Regions from separate parts of the Pantoea sp. USHLN298 genome, predicted to be linked through region 3. Evidence: riboswitches for the same ligand, from Rfam matches in the RefSeq annotation. Region 3 holds a riboswitch; each other region holds the start of a gene.
The links. A riboswitch is a leader RNA that binds a small molecule or an ion and turns the genes downstream of it on or off. The one in region 3 is predicted to bind thiamine pyrophosphate.
Positions count from the first base shown of each region.

Region 1: it holds a riboswitch for thiamine pyrophosphate, as region 3 does, so the genes downstream of both, thiM (hydroxyethylthiazole kinase) here and thiB (thiamine ABC transporter substrate binding subunit) in region 3, are expected to answer to the same signal.
Region 2: it holds a riboswitch for thiamine pyrophosphate, as region 3 does, so the genes downstream of both, tenA (thiaminase II) here and thiB (thiamine ABC transporter substrate binding subunit) in region 3, are expected to answer to the same signal.
Region 4: it holds a riboswitch for thiamine pyrophosphate, as region 3 does, so the genes downstream of both, thiC (phosphomethylpyrimidine synthase ThiC) here and thiB (thiamine ABC transporter substrate binding subunit) in region 3, are expected to answer to the same signal.

Region 1 is NZ_JBBCRO010000003.1:178,122-182,391, forward strand. It holds gene WFK59_RS08815 (GntR family transcriptional regulator) at 1-440, shown strand, start outside; gene thiD (bifunctional hydroxymethylpyrimidine kinase/phosphomethylpyrimidine kinase) at 480-1,280, opposite strand; gene thiM (hydroxyethylthiazole kinase) at 1,267-2,064, opposite strand; TPP riboswitch at 2,099-2,195, opposite strand; gene guaD (guanine deaminase) at 3,103-4,270, opposite strand, start outside.
Region 2 is NZ_JBBCRO010000005.1:202,272-206,541, forward strand. It holds gene WFK59_RS14460 (ABC transporter permease) at 1-553, opposite strand, end outside; gene WFK59_RS14465 (ABC transporter ATP-binding protein) at 550-1,296, opposite strand; gene tenA (thiaminase II) at 1,293-1,988, opposite strand; TPP riboswitch at 2,084-2,186, opposite strand; gene WFK59_RS14475 (6-phospho-beta-glucosidase) at 2,293-3,723, opposite strand; gene ascF (PTS cellobiose/arbutin/salicin transporter subunit IIBC) at 3,756-4,270, opposite strand, start outside.
Region 3 is NZ_JBBCRO010000004.1:153,984-158,253, forward strand. It holds gene sgrR (HTH-type transcriptional regulator SgrR) at 69-1,730, shown strand; TPP riboswitch at 1,766-1,857, shown strand; gene thiB (thiamine ABC transporter substrate binding subunit) at 1,903-2,889, shown strand; gene thiP (thiamine/thiamine pyrophosphate ABC transporter permease ThiP) at 2,865-4,270, shown strand, end outside.
Region 4 is NZ_JBBCRO010000011.1:6,835-11,104, reverse strand. It holds gene thiE (thiamine phosphate synthase) at 1-442, opposite strand, end outside; gene thiC (phosphomethylpyrimidine synthase ThiC) at 445-2,367, opposite strand; TPP riboswitch at 2,454-2,554, opposite strand; gene rsd (sigma D regulator) at 2,695-3,201, opposite strand; gene nudC (NAD(+) diphosphatase) at 3,291-4,061, shown strand; gene hemE (uroporphyrinogen decarboxylase) at 4,102-4,270, shown strand, end outside.

The DNA of each region.
Region 1 (4,270 bases), on a different contig from region 3:
TGGCGGATGGTCGCTTTATCCGTGAAGCGGTGGAAGTGTCGGTGGTGCGTCGTGCCGCGCTGGAGATTGGCGAACCGGCGCTGATGGTGCTGGCGCACAACCTGCAACTGCAACGTATGGCCGCTGAGCGGCATGACAGCCAGGCGTTTCTCAGCCTGGATGATGAGTTTCACCGGCTGATTGCCGAAAGTATTGATTGTAAGCTGGCGTGGGAAACGGTCGAGAACATCAAAGCGGCGATGGACCGGGTGCGTTTTCTGACGCTGAGTGAAGTTTCCCCGCCGGAAAGCCTGATTGAGCAGCATGAGGAGATTTTCGCGGCGTTAAAACAGCACGACCCTGACGCTGCCGAAGCGGCGATGCGCCGCCATCTGCAGGAGATGATCTTCTCGATTACCCCTATAGCCGAGCGCAACAGCGCATGGTTTGAAGCCCCCTGATACCGCTGCGTCGCCCTGTTCAGGGACGACGCAACGCTGTTACCACCATTGATGAAAGTGGTGTACCGGCCCAATCCCCTGCCCGACCTCCAGTGAATCTGCCTGCAACAGCGCCTGCTGCAACCAGGCTTTGGCCTCAGCCACCGTATCTGCCCAGTTCGCATAGCGGGGACGCAATGCCGCCAGCGCTGCTGACAGCGTACAACCGGTGCCGTGGGTATGCCGGGTATTGACGCGCGGCGTGCTGAACCGCAGCTGATCCGAAGGCGTCAGCAGCCAGTCCGGACTGTCGTCAGCCGTAAGATGTCCGCCTTTCATCAATACCGCCTGACATCCCGCTGCCAGTAACGCCTCGCCCTGCGTCCGCATCTGCGCTTCATTCTGCGCTACGGCACATCCCAGCAACGCCGCCGCCTCCGGCAGATTCGGCGTGATCAGCGACACCTGAGGCAGTAACAGTTCGCGCACGCTGGCAATTGCATCCGGCGAGAGCAGCGCATCGCCGCTTTTCGCCACCATCACCGTATCCAGTACCACAAAGGGAATTTCAGCGCGCTTCAGCCGTGCCGCGACCCGTTCTACTATCGCGGTTTCCGATAACATGCCGATTTTCGCGCTGTCGATACGCACATCATCCAGCACTGAATCGAGCTGAGCGGCGACAAAGTCAGGATCGATGCGGTAGACCGACTGGACGCCTCGGGTATTCTGCGCCACCAGCGCGGTGATCACGCTGGTGCCGTACGCGCCCAGCGCCGAAAAGGTTTTCAGATCGGCCTGAATCCCCGCTCCGCCGCTGGGATCGGTACCGGCGATAGTCAGGGCATTAATGCGCTTCATGGTTCACCTCCAGCGTCCAGAGCGCATCAAGAAACGCCGTGGCAAAACTGCCGGGACCGGTCGAGCCTGCCGCTGCCTGCTCACCGGCGCGTGCCATCACCTGACAGGCCGTCGCCACGTTGAGCAGCCGGTCACCGGTCAGACTGCTAAAGGCAGCCACCACCGCCGACAACGCGCAGCCGGTGCCGACCACCCGCGTCATCAGCGGGCTGCCGCCGTGAATGGCAAAAGTCCGCAGACCGTCGGTAGCGTAGTCCACTTCGCCGGTCACGATCACCAGCGTCTGATAGTCACGGGCCAGTTGCCGGGCCGCCTCCAGCGCCACATCCGCCTGATGCAGGCTGTCTACTCCGCGTCCGCCGCTGGCCTGCTGCGCCAGCGCCAGAATCTCTGAGGCATTGCCCCGGATCACCGCCGGTTGCTCGGTCAGCAGCTGCTGACAGAAAGTCGTGCGCAGCGTCAGTGCTCCAACGGCCACCGGGTCCAGCGTCCAGGGCGTGCCGGCCTGACGGGCAGCCGTGATCGCCGCCTGCATCGCCTGCTGGCGCTCAGCGGTCAGCGTCCCGACATTAATTAACAAGGCATCGGCAAACCCGCTGAACTGCGCGGCCTCCTCTGCATCAATCACCATCGCTGGCGAAGCGTTGAGCGCCAGCAGCACATTGGCGGTAAAGTTTTGAACCACGTCATTGGTCATGCAGTGCACCAGCGGTGACTGGCGACGGAAGCGGTGCAGAATGGGCGCGAATTGCGCAGCAGAAAGGTGTTGAGATTGATGATTCATCATAGCTCCCAACCGGCGAACAAGAAGGCGAATGCGGTCAGGCATCAGACTTCCCTACGCTGGCATTATCCAGTTCAGGTTCAACGGGTATTTCTCAGCCTTCACGTGGAAGGGCACCCCGAGTCATGTTACAGCCTGCAGCATAAGGAGCCGCCGCAGCGAAAGCAAGACACCCCGCGCGATCAATCCTCGCGCCGGTAACTCTTCGTAGGATCCCGATCAATTCCTGTGACGGCAAAAACAGGCTTAATGCTGCGGGCTATAAATACACCTTTTTTTAGGTAGGTAATATTAGCGCCCTGCGGGGATGTTATTTCCATTGATAAGCTGCATCACGCCATAAGAATTAGCCTGAGCACAGCATCGCAAAAAAAACACCTACTTTCAGTGAGTTGAGCGACTGTTGAAGCGGAAATTCATACTATTCAGGATGTATGATGCGATTATCATCGTTTATTCTTCACCGCCATTGATGGCAGGAAATTAATATCGAACGTAACGGTGCCACTGCGCCAAACGGCAGAGACTATATTCCACTTATATTTCCGTCCGCTGTTCGGGCTGCGGCGAAATGATTCATCGTGTCTATTATCGCGATATCAGCGATCGGCAGCCGCGCCGCGGGCTGAGGTGAAATCACACTGTCAGGCTTTAATTCAATTAGTCGCCACTAAGCATTTCTCTGCCAGGTGTGGCTATAAAACCCGTTATCTTTGCTCACGCGCAGACAATCATCCTTTAGCCAGGCAAAGAGCCTGGACCACCCATTGATGCGGGAATTTATGGTGATTGACGATTCTCTGTGACAAGCGTACTACCGCCTGAACTATTGATTCTTGTGCCGTTAGTGTAAATCGGGCGGCTTGTGACAGGAACATTGCCTTTAAGCCTGTCAAATCGGTTTAGAAACAGACGGAGAGCGCCTTTGAGCAGGACTTATAATTTATATATTGCGTCGGCTTACTGCCTGTTAACACCGCTCTCAGATAAAAACGCTTCGGGCATTCTCCGTCTTTCTACTCGTCACGAAATGTCAGATTATTTCATTTTCTTTCCCATCACATATGTATGCGCAACGATGCGATCATCACCCAGCATCTCCATACCAAACAGAATTTCGTCGATATTTTTCGCCTGCTTGTTACGCTCAGACAGAATCGGACCGGCCAGAGGGTCGAGCACCACAAAATCGGCTTCTTTGCCAGGCGTCAGACTGCCTATTTTATCCTGGAGGGACAGCACCGTAGCACCGCCAAGCGTAGCCAGATAGAGATTTTCCCTCGGCGTGAGAGAGTGCACTTCTTCTGGCTTATCAGTAAACGCTTTCCGCATTTGTGTGACTTTATAAGCCTCATCCATTGTCTGAATAACAGATAAACTGGTACCGGCACCTACGTCCGTCCCGAGGCCCACAGGAATATGATATTCTCTTGATTTATCCAGGTTAAAGAGCCCGCTGCCCAAAAAAAGATTTGAAGTAGGACAAAAAGCAATATTAGCGTTCTTCTCTGACAGCACCCTGAAGTCATCATCGTTGAGATGGATCGAGTGGGCAAAAATCGATTTTTTGGTTACCAGCCCATGTTTATCATAAACATCCAGGTAGCTGCGACTTTGCGGGAATAGCTGTTTTACCCATTCGACTTCCTGGTTGTTTTCAGCTAAATGGGTATGCAGATAAACATCGGGATATTCTTTAAGCAATCTTCCTGCGACTGCCAACTCCTGATCCGTTGATGTCGGCGCAAAGCGAGGTGTGACCGCATAATCCAGCCGTCCTTTGTGCTGCCATTTCTCAATCAGCAATTTGCTCTCTTCATAGGCTGACTGCGGCGTATCCAGCAATTCTGCAGGTGCGTTTCGATCCATCAATACCTTGCCGCTAATCATGCGCATATTGCGTTTTAACGCCTGCTCAAAAAAAGCATCGACTGATACCGGTGAACTGGTCGCAAATACCAGCGCAGTGGTCGTCCCGTTGTTGATCAACTGGTCAAGAAATTCTGCTGCTTCCTGTGAAGCATAGTGATGGTTTTTATATTTTATCTCTGTTGGAAAAGTATAAGTATTAAGCCAGCCAATCAGCTGTTCACCATATTCACTGATCATCGTGATCTGAGGATAATGAACGTGAGTATCGACAAATCCAGCAGTAATAATTTTGCCGCTGTAATCGACGGTATTATCAACAGGCTGATCTTTCAAC
Region 2 (4,270 bases), on a different contig from region 3:
CCGCCATTCGTAATCCGGTGGCTAAGGCAGGCAACGCAGCTAACAGCCGGACGTGACGCAGTTGCGATGCGCGTGATGCGCCCAGCGTCTGCGCCAGATCCAGATAGCCGGTTGGCACGCGCCGCAGACCATCATAAAAGGCCGAAGTTACCGGAAAGAAAATCACCAGCACCGCCATTGCCACTTTGGCGCTCATGCCAAAGCCAAACCACAGCACCAGCAGCGGAGCCAGCGCAAACACCGGAATCGCCTGGCTGGTGAGGACCAGCGGCATCATCCAGCGTTGCAGACGCGGCGAAAACGTCATGCCCAGCGCCAGCAGAGCGCCGAGCGCGACGCCGGTGATCATCCCGCAGAGGATCTCGGTGAGGGTAATCAGGCTGTGATAGCCGAGCCAGGCTTTGTTCGCCCATAACGCCTGTGCCACCGCAACGGGCGAAGGCAGCAGAAACGCCGGAATCGACGTCAGGGTGATCAGCCACCACAGCGCAATCAGTCCACTAAACAGGGTGATGCCGCGCCACATTCTGGCTAAACCGTTAAGCTGTTTCATCCGGCCACCTCTGACAGTGACAGTTTTTGCAGTAGGGCTGCCTGACTCTCTATGACGCCGATATCGTTCGGCGCGCGCGGCGGCTGGCCCGGCAACGGCTGACAGGATTCCAGACCGGAGGCGCTGAGTATCAGCATCTGATGGCTCAGCCGACAGGCTTCCGCCGCATCATGGGTGATCAGCAAAACGGTATGATGTGCCAGCACCTCCGCCGCCAGTGTCTGAATCTGATGGCGGGTCAGGGCATCAAGTGCGGAAAAAGGCTCATCCATCAGGACGATCGGTTTGCGCGCATACAGCGTGCGGGCCAGCGCAGCCCGTTGCCGCATCCCGCCGGAGAGCGTCGCGGGCCGCGCCGTTGCGTGACGATGCAGACCCACCCGCTTCAGCAGATGTTGCGCCCAGAGGCGGTCCGGTTTTTCACCCTTCAGACGGCTGGCAAGGCAGACATTTTGCTCAACGCTCAGCCACGGATAGAGCAAATCTTGCTGGCCCATCCAGGCGATCCGGCCAGCCAGCGGCAGGCCATCACTGCCGCTAATCACTCCGGATGTCGGCGGCGTCAGGCCAGCGATGACGCGCATTAAGGTACTCTTTCCGATACCGCTGGCACCGAGCAGGGCAGTGAAACTTGCCGGGAGAATCTCCAGACTGAGCCGGTCAAACAGCCGATGCGCGGCAAAATCGACGCAAAGGTCACGGATTGAGATGCCGGGCGGCAGTAATGCTCCTGAGTCGCTCATGGTGACAAAGGGGATTGATGATTGAGCCCCATCTGCCAGAAGGCGGATTCCAGTTGGGTGGCGGTGGTGAAGAGGGTTGCCAGCCGTTCAAAACGCGCTGCGCCGGCGCGCTGCCGGGCCAGCGTTTCGAACAGTGCCAGTGAGGCTCTGACGCCCGCCAGATAATCGGCATCGCCATAATTCTCTATCCAGGCGGCATAAGGATTACCGTCGGACAGCGTGGCGGGAGCCTGTAACAGCCTCAGGCCGATTTCGGCATAGCCTGCAACGCACGGCATCAGCACGGTCAGCAGCTCCAGCGCATCTCCACTGTGGCCGACATCCAGCACGTAGCGGGTGTAGTTGAATGTTTCAACCGCTTCGGTCTGACTGAGCAGCGCGGCTTCGCTGATCCCCCATTGCTGGCAGTAAGCCCGATGCAGCGGCAGTTCATTGACGATGGCATTGAGAGAGGCCGTTGCGGTTCGCAGCGCGACCGGATCGTGCAGTTTGCTGACCAGCAGCCCATAGGCGCGGGCAAAATGCAGCAGGAACAGATAATCCTGGGTGAGATAATGCCGAAAGGCGGCCGCTGGCAGCGTGCCCTGAGCGAGCTGCTGTACAAAATCGTGAGAGACATAGGCGTGCCAGTGATCGCCAGCCTGTTGTCGCAGGCGGCCATAAAAGCCGGTTTCAAAAAGTGAAAGTGACATGGGATCTCCAGTGACTATTGGTTAACGAAAAGTGTTAACTCAGGGAGATCCGGGCATACGGTGAAGAACAGGCAATGATGCAGGAGATGTTGCAGAAGACTCTGCCGACCCGTCCCTTCGCTGGCATGACCCAGATCAGGTTCAAAGGGTTCGGTTTGCACCATCTCAGCCCATAACAGGACACCCCTCGGAGACGTTTGTTATACGATAATTGTCAGCGGAATACAACGGCACGCCGCCGGCCTGCAATAGCCGATGGCCCCGCTAAACCGCTGCGGTTTAGCGGGCTAAGGCAGTGACGTTGTCACTCAAGATCTTCACCGTTACTGGCGATCACTTTTTTATACCACCAGAACGATTTTTTCCGACTGCGGGCCAGCGTTCCCCGGCCAAGGTCGTCCCGATCCACATAGACAAACCCGTAGCGTTTACTCATTTCGCCGGTTGATGCGGCCACCAGATCGATGCAGCCCCAGCTGGTATAGCCGAGCACCGGCACGCCATCGGCGATGGCGTCGCCCATCGCCCGGATATGCTCACGCAGATAGCTGATGCGGTAATCATCTTCAATCTCACCCTGAGCGTTAATCGTATCCCGTGCGCCAAGGCCATTTTCCACCAGGAACAGCGGCTTCTGGTAGCGGTCATACATCATATTCATGGTGATGCGTAACCCAAGCGGATCGATGCCCCAGCCCCATTCGCTGCGCGTCAGATGGGGATTAGTCAGGGACTTCACTACGTTGGCGGCGCTGCTGTTAAGCTCGTTCATCTCCGCCGACGCGCAACGCGAGGCGTAGTAACTGAACGAGACAAAATCGACGCTGTTTTTCAGGATTTCCGCATCGCCGTCGGCTATCTCCAGACTGACTCCTTTTTCACGGAATAGCCGCGCCGCATAGGCGGGATAGTATCCGCGCGCCTGCACATCAATGAAGAACAGGTTTTCGCGATCTTTCTCCAGTGCCGCCCAGACATCTTCCGGTTTGCTTGACCAGGGATAGAAATTGCCGCCCGCCAGCATACAGCCCACCTGATTCGCCGGGTTAATCTCATGGGCGATTCGGGTCACCAGCGCGCTGGCCACCAGTTCATGATGGGCGGCCTGGTACTTCACCTGGTCGTGATTTTCATCCGCCTCAAATACCAGTCCGGCCCCGGAGAACGGGCTGTGCAGCAAAATATTGATCTCATTAAAGGTCAGCCAGTATTTCACCAGACCGTCAAAGGCCTCGAAACAGCTGCGGGCATAGCGGGCAAAAAAGTCGATCATTTTGCGATTCCGCCACGAGCCATATTCGGTCACCAGATGCATCGGTACGTCAAAGTGGCACAGGGTGACCAGCGGTTCGATATTGTATTTCCGGCACTCTTCAAACACCGCGCGGTAGAAGGCAATCCCCTCCGGATTCGGCGTCAGTTCATCACCATTCGGATAGAGCCGGCTCCAGGCGATGGAGGTGCGAAATACGCTGAATCCCATTTCCGCCATCAGCGCGATGTCTTCCGCATAGCGATGATAGAAATCAATGGCGTCATGGCTGGGGTAAAACTCATCCTCGCGCAGGGTGAAACGCCGCTCCAGCCCGAGTTTCACCGGCATCCGATGCGGGCCGTGGGGGATCATATCAACGGTGGTTAAGCCCTTTCCGCCTTCACGATAGCCACCCTCAGCCTGGTTGGCGGCTAACGCACCGCCCCATAAAAATCCTTGCGGGAATCTTGATTCAGACATGACATCCTCTGGTTTCGGGTCAGCATGGCCCATTAGTTAGCGTTAATCGCGTTGGTGCGCTCGGATGCAGGCGTTGCTGCTGGCGCGGGCGACGGTTCGGTTTCAGGGATGTCCTCGAAACCTAAAATCAGCGTCAGCACAAAGGACAGTACCACCGACAGCACCATCACGGCGGCAACCCAGACCATAGACATAGGGTTGGCGGGATCGAAAAATTGTACGCTGGTAAACAGGCCAGGCGAGGCCATTGAATGACTGGCCAGTCCGCCAATCCCGGCCACCGCACCACAGATAAAGCCGCTGATTAAGCAGGCGATCAGCGGACGTTTTAGCCGCACCGCTACGCCATACAGTGCCGGTTCCGAAATGCCGGCAATGATCGCTGATGCCGCTGCGGCCAGCGCGGTCTGGCGCAGTTCGCGATTTTTAGTCCGGAATGCCACCGCCAGCGACGAACCGCCCAGCGAAAGATTGGCACCAATTTCTGACGGCATCACCATGCCCTCTTTACCGGTTTCTGCAATGGTCTGAATGATGGTTGGGGTAA
Region 3 (4,270 bases):
TAAGGGAAAGTTTGCTCTTAAAATAGGGCAAGAAAAACAGAGCGCTTTTCAGCAGGAGTTCCTCTTTTATGTCCTCATCTCGTCTGAAGCAGCAGTTTATTCGCCTGTGGCAAAGCTGTCAGGGTCAGACGCAGGAGATCACCCTCAGTGAACTGGCTGACCTGCTGCACTGCTCGCGTCGTCATATGCGTAATTTACTCAACCGGATGCAGGCTGCCGGCTGGTTGATCTGGCAGGCTGAGGCCGGACGCGGTAAGCGCTCGCAGCTCACTTTTTGCTACACCGGCCTGGCGCTACAGCAGCAGCGGGCGGAGGATCTGCTGGAGCAGGATCGCATCGATCAGCTGGTGCAGCTGGTCGGCGATAAAAATCAGGTCAGGCAGATGATTGGCGCCCACCTTGGCCGCAGCTTCCGCCAGGGCAAACACATTCTGCGGGTGCTTTACTACCGTCCGCTGCTTAATCTTCAACCCGGCTCCGCCCTGCGCCGCTCCGAAACCCATATTGCCCGCCAGATTTTCAACGGCCTGACGCGCATAAATGAGGAAAACGGGGAAATCGAGGCTGATATCGCCCACCACTGGCAGCAAACCTCCCCGCTACACTGGCGCTTCTTTCTGCGTCCGGCGATTCGCTTTCATCATGGTCGCGAGCTGGAGATGGCCGACGTGATCGATTCGCTGGAACGTCAGCGCCAGCAGCCGCTGTTTTCCCACATTCAGCAGATCGACTCGCCCGCGCCCTGGACGCTGGATATCACCTTAAACCAGCCCGACGACTGGTTACCCTGGTTGCTGGCCAGCGTCAGCGCCATGATCCTGCCGCGCGAGTGGCCGACGCTGCGCGACTTTGCCCGCCAGCCGATTGGCACCGGCCCGTACAGCGTGATCCGCAATCAGGAAAGCCAGCTGAAGATTGAAGCCTTTGATGATTACTTCGGCTTTCGCGCCCTGATTGATGACGTCTCTATCTGGGTCTTGCCGGATATCAGCGACGAACTGGTCTATGCGGGCGTACGTCTGCAGGGCGACGGCGCAGATGAGGTGCAGGAAGAGAGCCGCCTCGAAGAGGGTTGCTACTATTTGCTGTTCGATCAGCGCTCAGAGAAGGGCCGCGACGAGGCGATACGGCGCTGGGTCAGCTATCTGTTTAACCCTATCGCCCTGCTCAATCATGCTGGCGTGGGTTATCAGCGCTACTGGTTTCCAGCCTATGGCCTGCTGCCGCGCTGGCATCACCGGCGCGATCTGACGCCGGTAGAAAAGCCGCCCGGCCTGACCCATCTGACGCTGACCTGGTATAGCCAGCACGTCGAGCACGAAGGGATCGCCAATGCATTGCGTCCGCTGCTGGCGCAGCACGGCGTCACGCTGGAGACCCGCGAGATCAGCTACGAAAGCTGGTATCAGGGTGAAGCGGAAAGTGACATCTGGCTCGGCAGCGTGAACTTTACCCTGCCGCTGAATTATTCACTGTTTGCGCAGCTGTATGAGATCCCGCTGCTGCATCACTGCCTGCCGATTGACTGGCAGGCTGATGCCGCCCGCTGGCGCGAAAAGGCGCTGCCGCTGGCGGAATGGAGTAAGCGGTTAGTGGAAGACGCCGGGCTGCATCCACTGTTTCATCACTGGCTGCTGCTGGAAGGTCAGCGCAGTATGCGCGGCGTACGGATGAATACGCTGGGCTGGTTCGATTTTAAATCGGCCTGGTTTGCGCCGCCCGCGCTGTAACGCTTTCGCGCTACGGCTGAAATGACTAGAATGTGACGTTCTCAACGGGGTGCCGCGTGCGGCTGAGAAAGACCCGTCGAACCTGATTCGGTTAATACCGACGTAGGGATTTGAGAGACCTGCTGCTCAGATCCTTTGCGACTCATCCCCTATTCTCCCGAAGGAGCGCAAAGTGTTAAACAAAGTTCTGCCACTGCTGCTGTTACTCTCCACGCCGGTCCTGGCGGCTAAACCGGTGCTCACGGTCTACACCTACGACTCCTTCTCCGCTGACTGGGGCCCAGGCCCGGCGATTAAAAAAGCCTTTGAAGCGCAGTGCGACTGCGAACTGAAATTTGTCACGCTGGAAGATGGCGTATCGCTGCTGAATCGCGTGCGGATGGAAGGCAAAAACAGCAAAGCCGATGTGGTACTGGGACTGGATAACAACCTGCTGCAGGCGGCGCAAAAAACCGGCCTGTTCGCCGCCAGTCAGGTCGATACCGCGCAACTAACGCTACCGGGCGGCTGGCACGACAGCACCTTTATCCCGTTTGACTACGGCTATTTCGCCTTCGTCTATGACAAAACCCGCCTGAAAAATCCGCCGAAAAGCCTGAAAGAGCTGGTAGAGAGCCCGGAAAAATGGCGGGTGATCTACGAAGATCCGCGCACCAGTACACCGGGGTTAGGTCTGCTGCTGTGGATGCAAAAAGTCTATGGCGATCAGGCACCGCAGGCGTGGCAAAAGCTGGCGCAGAAAACCGTGACCGTCACCAAGGGCTGGAGTGAAGCCTACGGCCTGTTCCTGAAAGGGGAAGGCGATCTGGTGCTGAGCTATACCACCTCGCCGGCTTACCACCTCATCGAAGAGAAAAAAGAGAACTACGCCGCCGCGCCGTTTGCCGAAGGTCACTATCTGCAGGTTGAGGTCGCCGCACAGTTAGCCAGCAGCAAACAGCCGAAACTGGCGCAGCAGTTCATGCAATTTATGGTGTCGCCTGCGTTCCAGAACACCATCCCGACCGGCAACTGGATGTATCCGGTGATCAACACCACCCTGCCGGCCGGATTTTCGACACTGAAGGTGCCCACCACCGCGCTGCAATACTCGCCGGAAGAGGTTGCCAGCCAGCGTTCAGGCTGGATTAGCCAGTGGCAACGCGCCGTCAGCCGCTGATGCCGCGCTGGCTGATTCCTGGTTCGCTCGCCACGCTGCTGTTAATCAGCGTGGCGCTGTTCGCCTTTGGCTCACTGTGGAATGCCGCGCCGGTCACCGACTGGCGCAGCGTGCTGCAGGACGCGTATCTGCATCACGTTATCGCCTTCTCCTTTGGTCAGGCGCTGCTCTCTGCCCTGCTGTCGCTGCTGCCCGCCCTGCCGCTGGCCCGCGCCCTTTATCGACGCCGCTTTCCCGGCCGCCAGTTATTGCTGCGCCTGTGCGCCATGACGCTGGTGCTGCCGGTGCTGGTGGCGGTGTTCGGCTTGCTGACGGTCTATGGTCGCGTCGGCTGGCTGGCGCAGATTTGTCAGCTGATCGGCATCGATTATCGCTTCTCGCCCTATGGGTTGCAGGGCATTTTGCTGGCACACGTCTTTTTTAACCTGCCGCTGGCGACGCGCCTGATGCTGCAGGCGCTGGAAAGTATTCCGGCGGAACAGCGCCAGCTGGCGGCGCAGCTTGATCTGCGCGGCTGGCACCACTTTCGCTTGCTGGAGTGGCCGTGGCTGCGTCGTCAGCTGCTGCCGACCGGCGCGCTGATCTTTATGCTCTGCTTCGCCAGCTTCGCCACCGTGCTTTCGCTGGGCGGCGGGCCGCAGGCCACCACCATTGAACTGGCGATCTTCCAGGCGCTCAGTTACGACTACGATCCCGGACGGGCCGCCCTGCTGGCGCTGATCCAGCTCGGCTGCTGTCTGACGCTGGTGCTGCTTAGCCAGCGTTTCAGCAAGGCGATTCCCGTCGGCACCAGCCAGCTGCACGGCTGGCGCGATCCGCAGGATTCGCGCCTGGCGCAGCTGACCGATGGCCTGCTGATTGTGCTGGCGTTACTGCTGCTGTTGCCGCCGCTGGCGGCAGTGGTGGTGGATGGTTTGCACGGCGGGTTGCGCGGCGCGCTGGCCCAGCCAGCACTGTGGCAGGCGACGCTGACCTCGTTGCGTATTGCGCTGGGTGCCGGTCTGCTCTGTGTCACACTGACGCTGATGCTGCTGTGGAGCAGTCGCGAGTTGCGCCTGCGCCAGCATCCGGTCGCGGCGCAGCTGATCGACACCAGCGGTATGCTGATTCTGGCCATGCCCGGGATCGTGCTGGCGACCGGTTTCTTTTTGCTGTTTAACGCCACCGTCGGCCTGCCGGACTCGGCGGATGGGCTGGTGATCTTCACCAATGCGCTGATCGCCATTCCCTATGCGCTGAAAGTGCTGGAAAACCCGATGCGTGACGTCGCCGGGCGCTACGGCAGACTCTGCGAATCACTGGATATCCACGGCTGGAATCGGCTGCGACTGATTGAACTGCGGGCGCTGAAGCGTCCGCTGGCGCAGGCGCTGGCGTTTGC
Region 4 (4,270 bases), on a different contig from region 3:
GCAGTTCCGCCAGTCCCTGTGGTGCCGAGGGCATCTCTTTGGTCCGGGTCGGGAAAATGTGGCCCAGCGCGATATAAGAGGGCTGAATAGCCAGAGCACGATCCAGTTCGGCATCATCATGGGTAGAAATACCGAGCCGTAGTCCGGCCTGGTGGATCTGCGCCAGGTCTGCCACCTCCAGATCTTCCTGGCCCAGATGCACACCGTAGGCGTGATGTTTAATCGCCAGCCGCCAGTAGTCATTGATAAACAGGCGCGCATCGTAGCGTTTGCCCAGCGCAATCGCCTGGGCGACAGCGGCTTCGGCGGCCTCGTCCGGCTGGTCTTTGATGCGCAGTTGCAGAGTACGGACGCCCGCGTCCAGCAGGCGTTCGATCCAGTCAACGCTATCGACTACCGGATAAAGCCCAAGGCGCGGCGCGGTAGCAGGAAATGCAGTCATTGTTACTCCTCCTTCATGGCATCGGCGGGGTGGTAAAGCTCACCACCGCGGCGGCGAAATTGTTCAGACATCTGAGCCATACCCACCTCAATCGGCTCAGCGCTGGCTTGCTGGCGTGCGGCAAAATCCCGCACCTCCTGCGATATTTTCATTGAGCAGAACTTTGGGCCGCACATTGAACAGAAATGCGCCACCTTGCCTGACTCCTGCGGCAGGGTTTCATCATGCATGGCGCGCGCGGTATGGGGATCGAGCGCCAGATTAAACTGATCTTCCCAGCGAAATTCAAAGCGCGCTTTTGACATCGCGTTATCGCGGATCTGCGCACCCGGATGGCCTTTGGCGAGATCGGCGGCATGAGCGGCAATCTTGTAGGTGATCAATCCCTGCTTCACATCCTCTTTATTTGGCAGCCCAAGATGCTCTTTGGGGGTGACATAACAGAGCATGGCGCAGCCAAACCAGCCAATCATGGCGGCACCGATACCTGATGTAATGTGGTCATAGCCGGGCGCAATGTCAGTAGTGAGCGGCCCAAGCGTATAGAAGGGCGCTTCATGGCAATGGTCGAGCTGCTCCGTCATGTTTCGGCGGATCATATGCATCGGGACGTGGCCGGGGCCTTCAATCATCACCTGCACATCATACTCCCAGGCGATCTTTGTCAGCTCTCCCAGCGTACGCAGTTCGGCAAATTGCGCTTCGTCATTCGCATCCTGAATCGAGCCTGGGCGTAAACCATCTCCCAGCGACAGTGAGACATCGTAGGCGGCACAGATTTCACAGATTTCGCGGAAATGCTGATAGAGAAAGCTCTCCTGATGATGCGACAGACACCATTTCGCCATGATCGATCCGCCGCGCGAGACAATACCGGTCAGCCGTTTTGCCGTCATCGGCACATAGCGCAGCAGCACGCCAGCATGGATGGTGAAGTAATCAACCCCTTGTTCCGCCTGTTCAAGCAGCGTATCGCGGAACACCGCCCAGTTAAGCGCTTCGGCCACGCCGTTCACTTTTTCCAGCGCCTGATAAATCGGCACTGTGCCGATCGGCACCGGGCTGTTTCGCAAAATCCACTCGCGCGTTTCATGAATATTCCGGCCGGTAGAGAGATCCATTACCGTATCGGCGCCCCAGCGCGTTGACCAGACCAGCTTTTCGACCTCCTCCTCAATCGATGAGCTGACCGCTGAATTGCCGATGTTGGCATTTACCTTGACCAGAAAGTGACGGCCGATAATCATCGGTTCCGATTCAGGATGGTTAATGTTGGCGGGGATAATGGCCCGACCCGCGGCCACTTCCTGACGGACAAATTCGGGCGTGATGTTATCCGGCAGTTGCGCGCCAAAACTATGGCCGGGATGCTGTTGCAGCAAAATCTGGTCGCGGATTCGCTCACGGCCCATATTCTCTCGCAGGGCGATAAACTCCATTTCCGGCGTAACGATGCCCTGACGCGCATAATGCATCTGTGTGACGCAACGGCCGGTAAGGGCGCGGCGCGGCACAGGCAGCGCGTTAAAACGCAGATGATCGAGGCTTTCATCCGCCAGACGCTGCTGGGTATAGCCTGAACTGCGCTGCGGCAGTGGCTGGCTGTCATGACGTTCTTCGATCCAGCCGGCACGCAGTTTCGTCAGTCCGCGATGCAGATCGATCTGCGCGGCGGGATCGCCATAGGGGCCGGCGGTATCATAGACCGGCACCGCATCATTCGGCTCATAGCGCGGCTGATCCTGGCTGCCACCGATGTGGGTCGGGCTGAGCCTGATTTCGCGCATTGGCACACGAATATCCTCCCGGCTGCCGGTGATCCAGATACGTTCAGAACGGGGGAACGCGTTGCCGCCTTGCAGTGAATCGATAAATTCCTGGGCCTGGGCACGCTGTTCACGACGGGTCATTTTTGAGTCAGACATAGCAATCTTCCAGTTGAGTGGGAATGATGCTTGTCCGGAGTTCGGCAGGAGTAACAGCACGGGCAGCGCAAGACACTGGCGTACTGGCAATATTTACTCTTGTTCCCTTCGCAGGTTCTAACCTGATCAGGTTCCGCGGATCCCGAATTAACGGTCTCAGCCCAATTGGGCACTCCGACAAGAAGACGTTTTACGCTGCGCCGATAGGCACCGGCTTAAAACGATAACTTTTAAACAGAAAAAAGGTTCATCAGGCCTGAGCCGCCAGAACCCTTTCAGCATAAAAGGGCTGTAACAGAATCACAACCCCTTTACCGGTGATTAACGTTACGCCGGACGAGCCATCTGGCTGTCATTGGCTACCGGCGGGGGGGCCAGATGGTTGTCCCATGCCAGCTGGATCAGCTTGTCTTCCAGCGTGAAGCGCGCTTCCAGCACTTCACCAACTTCAGACAACGCCTGCTGGAACGTCATGCAGTTATCGTCATCGATCGCCTGCTGCAAATGGCCATCGTACAGTTGCATCAGGCGCTCGGTGTTGGCTTCCAGCGGCGGGTAAACCTGGGCCGCTGCGATCATCGGGCTGTCACCGCTCATCTCGCTGATGATGCGCTCATAAATACTAAAGTGACCGGCGGAGAGATAATCGACCAGGCCATGACAGAAGTTATCCAGCGCCTGCTCATCGAGGCGGGTCAGAGCTTCTTTTTTCGGTTTCAGGCCGACCAGATGGTAATAGGTCACTAACAGCTGGCGACGGGCTTCCAGCCACGAATCGACCAGTTCGTTACTGCCACCTACGCGTTCGGCCAGGACGTCTAACTGGTTAAGCATATCTAACTCCATGTGAGTTATAGTTGTTTATCTACACACTTAACATCAGGACTTCAGCGTGCGAGTTGACGCTAAGGATGACGAAATAAATGCAATGCGAAATCTCAAGCGTAGACGCTGGATGGTGGATTGTCAGCCACGAGCAGAAACTTTGGTTGCCACAAGGTGATTTACCCCACGGAAGCGCCGAAAATTTCGGTCTGACTGGCACGAAAGCCCGACTGATTGGCGAGTGGCAGGGGGAAAATGTCTGGCTGATTTGCGAGCCGCGTTCAGAAAGCATGTTCTCGGTGCGGCAACTGATCGATCTGGATGTCGGGCTGTTTCAGCTGGCAGGTCGCGGCGTGCAGCTGGCGGAGTTCTACCGTTCGCATCGCTGGTGCGGCTACTGCGGCCACGAAATGCACCACAGTAAACATGAATTTGCCTGCCTGTGCAGCCATTGTCGCGAGCGATATTATCCACAGATTGCGCCCTGCATCATCGTAGCGATCCGCCGTGGCGACCAGATCCTGCTGGCTAATCATGCCCGCCACCGCAATAAGGTCTATACCGTGCTGGCCGGTTTCGTCGAAGTGGGCGAGACGCTGGAGCAGGCGGTGGCGCGGGAAGTGATGGAAGAGAGCAACATCCGCGTTAAAAACGTGCGCTATGTCACCTCTCAGCCGTGGCCCTTCCCGCAGTCGCTGATGACGGCCTTTATGGCGGAGTTTGACAGCGGCGATCTGCAACATGACGGCAAAGAGCTGTTAGATGCCGCCTGGTTCCGTTTTGATGCCTTACCTTTGCTGCCGCCACCGGGCACCGTGGCGCGTCGCCTGATTGAAGATACCGTCGCCCTGTGCCGCGCCGGAGCGTGAAAGTGCTACACTACACGCCTGAAATTGAGAGAGTAATAAGATGAGTGAACTGAAGAACGACCGTTATTTGCGTGCCCTGTTGCGTCAGCCAGTTGATGTGACGCCGGTGTGGATGATGCGCCAGGCCGGACGCTATTTGCCGGAATACAAAGCGACGCGCGCCGAAGCCGGTGATTTTATGTCGCTGTGTAAAAATGCCGAGCTGGCCT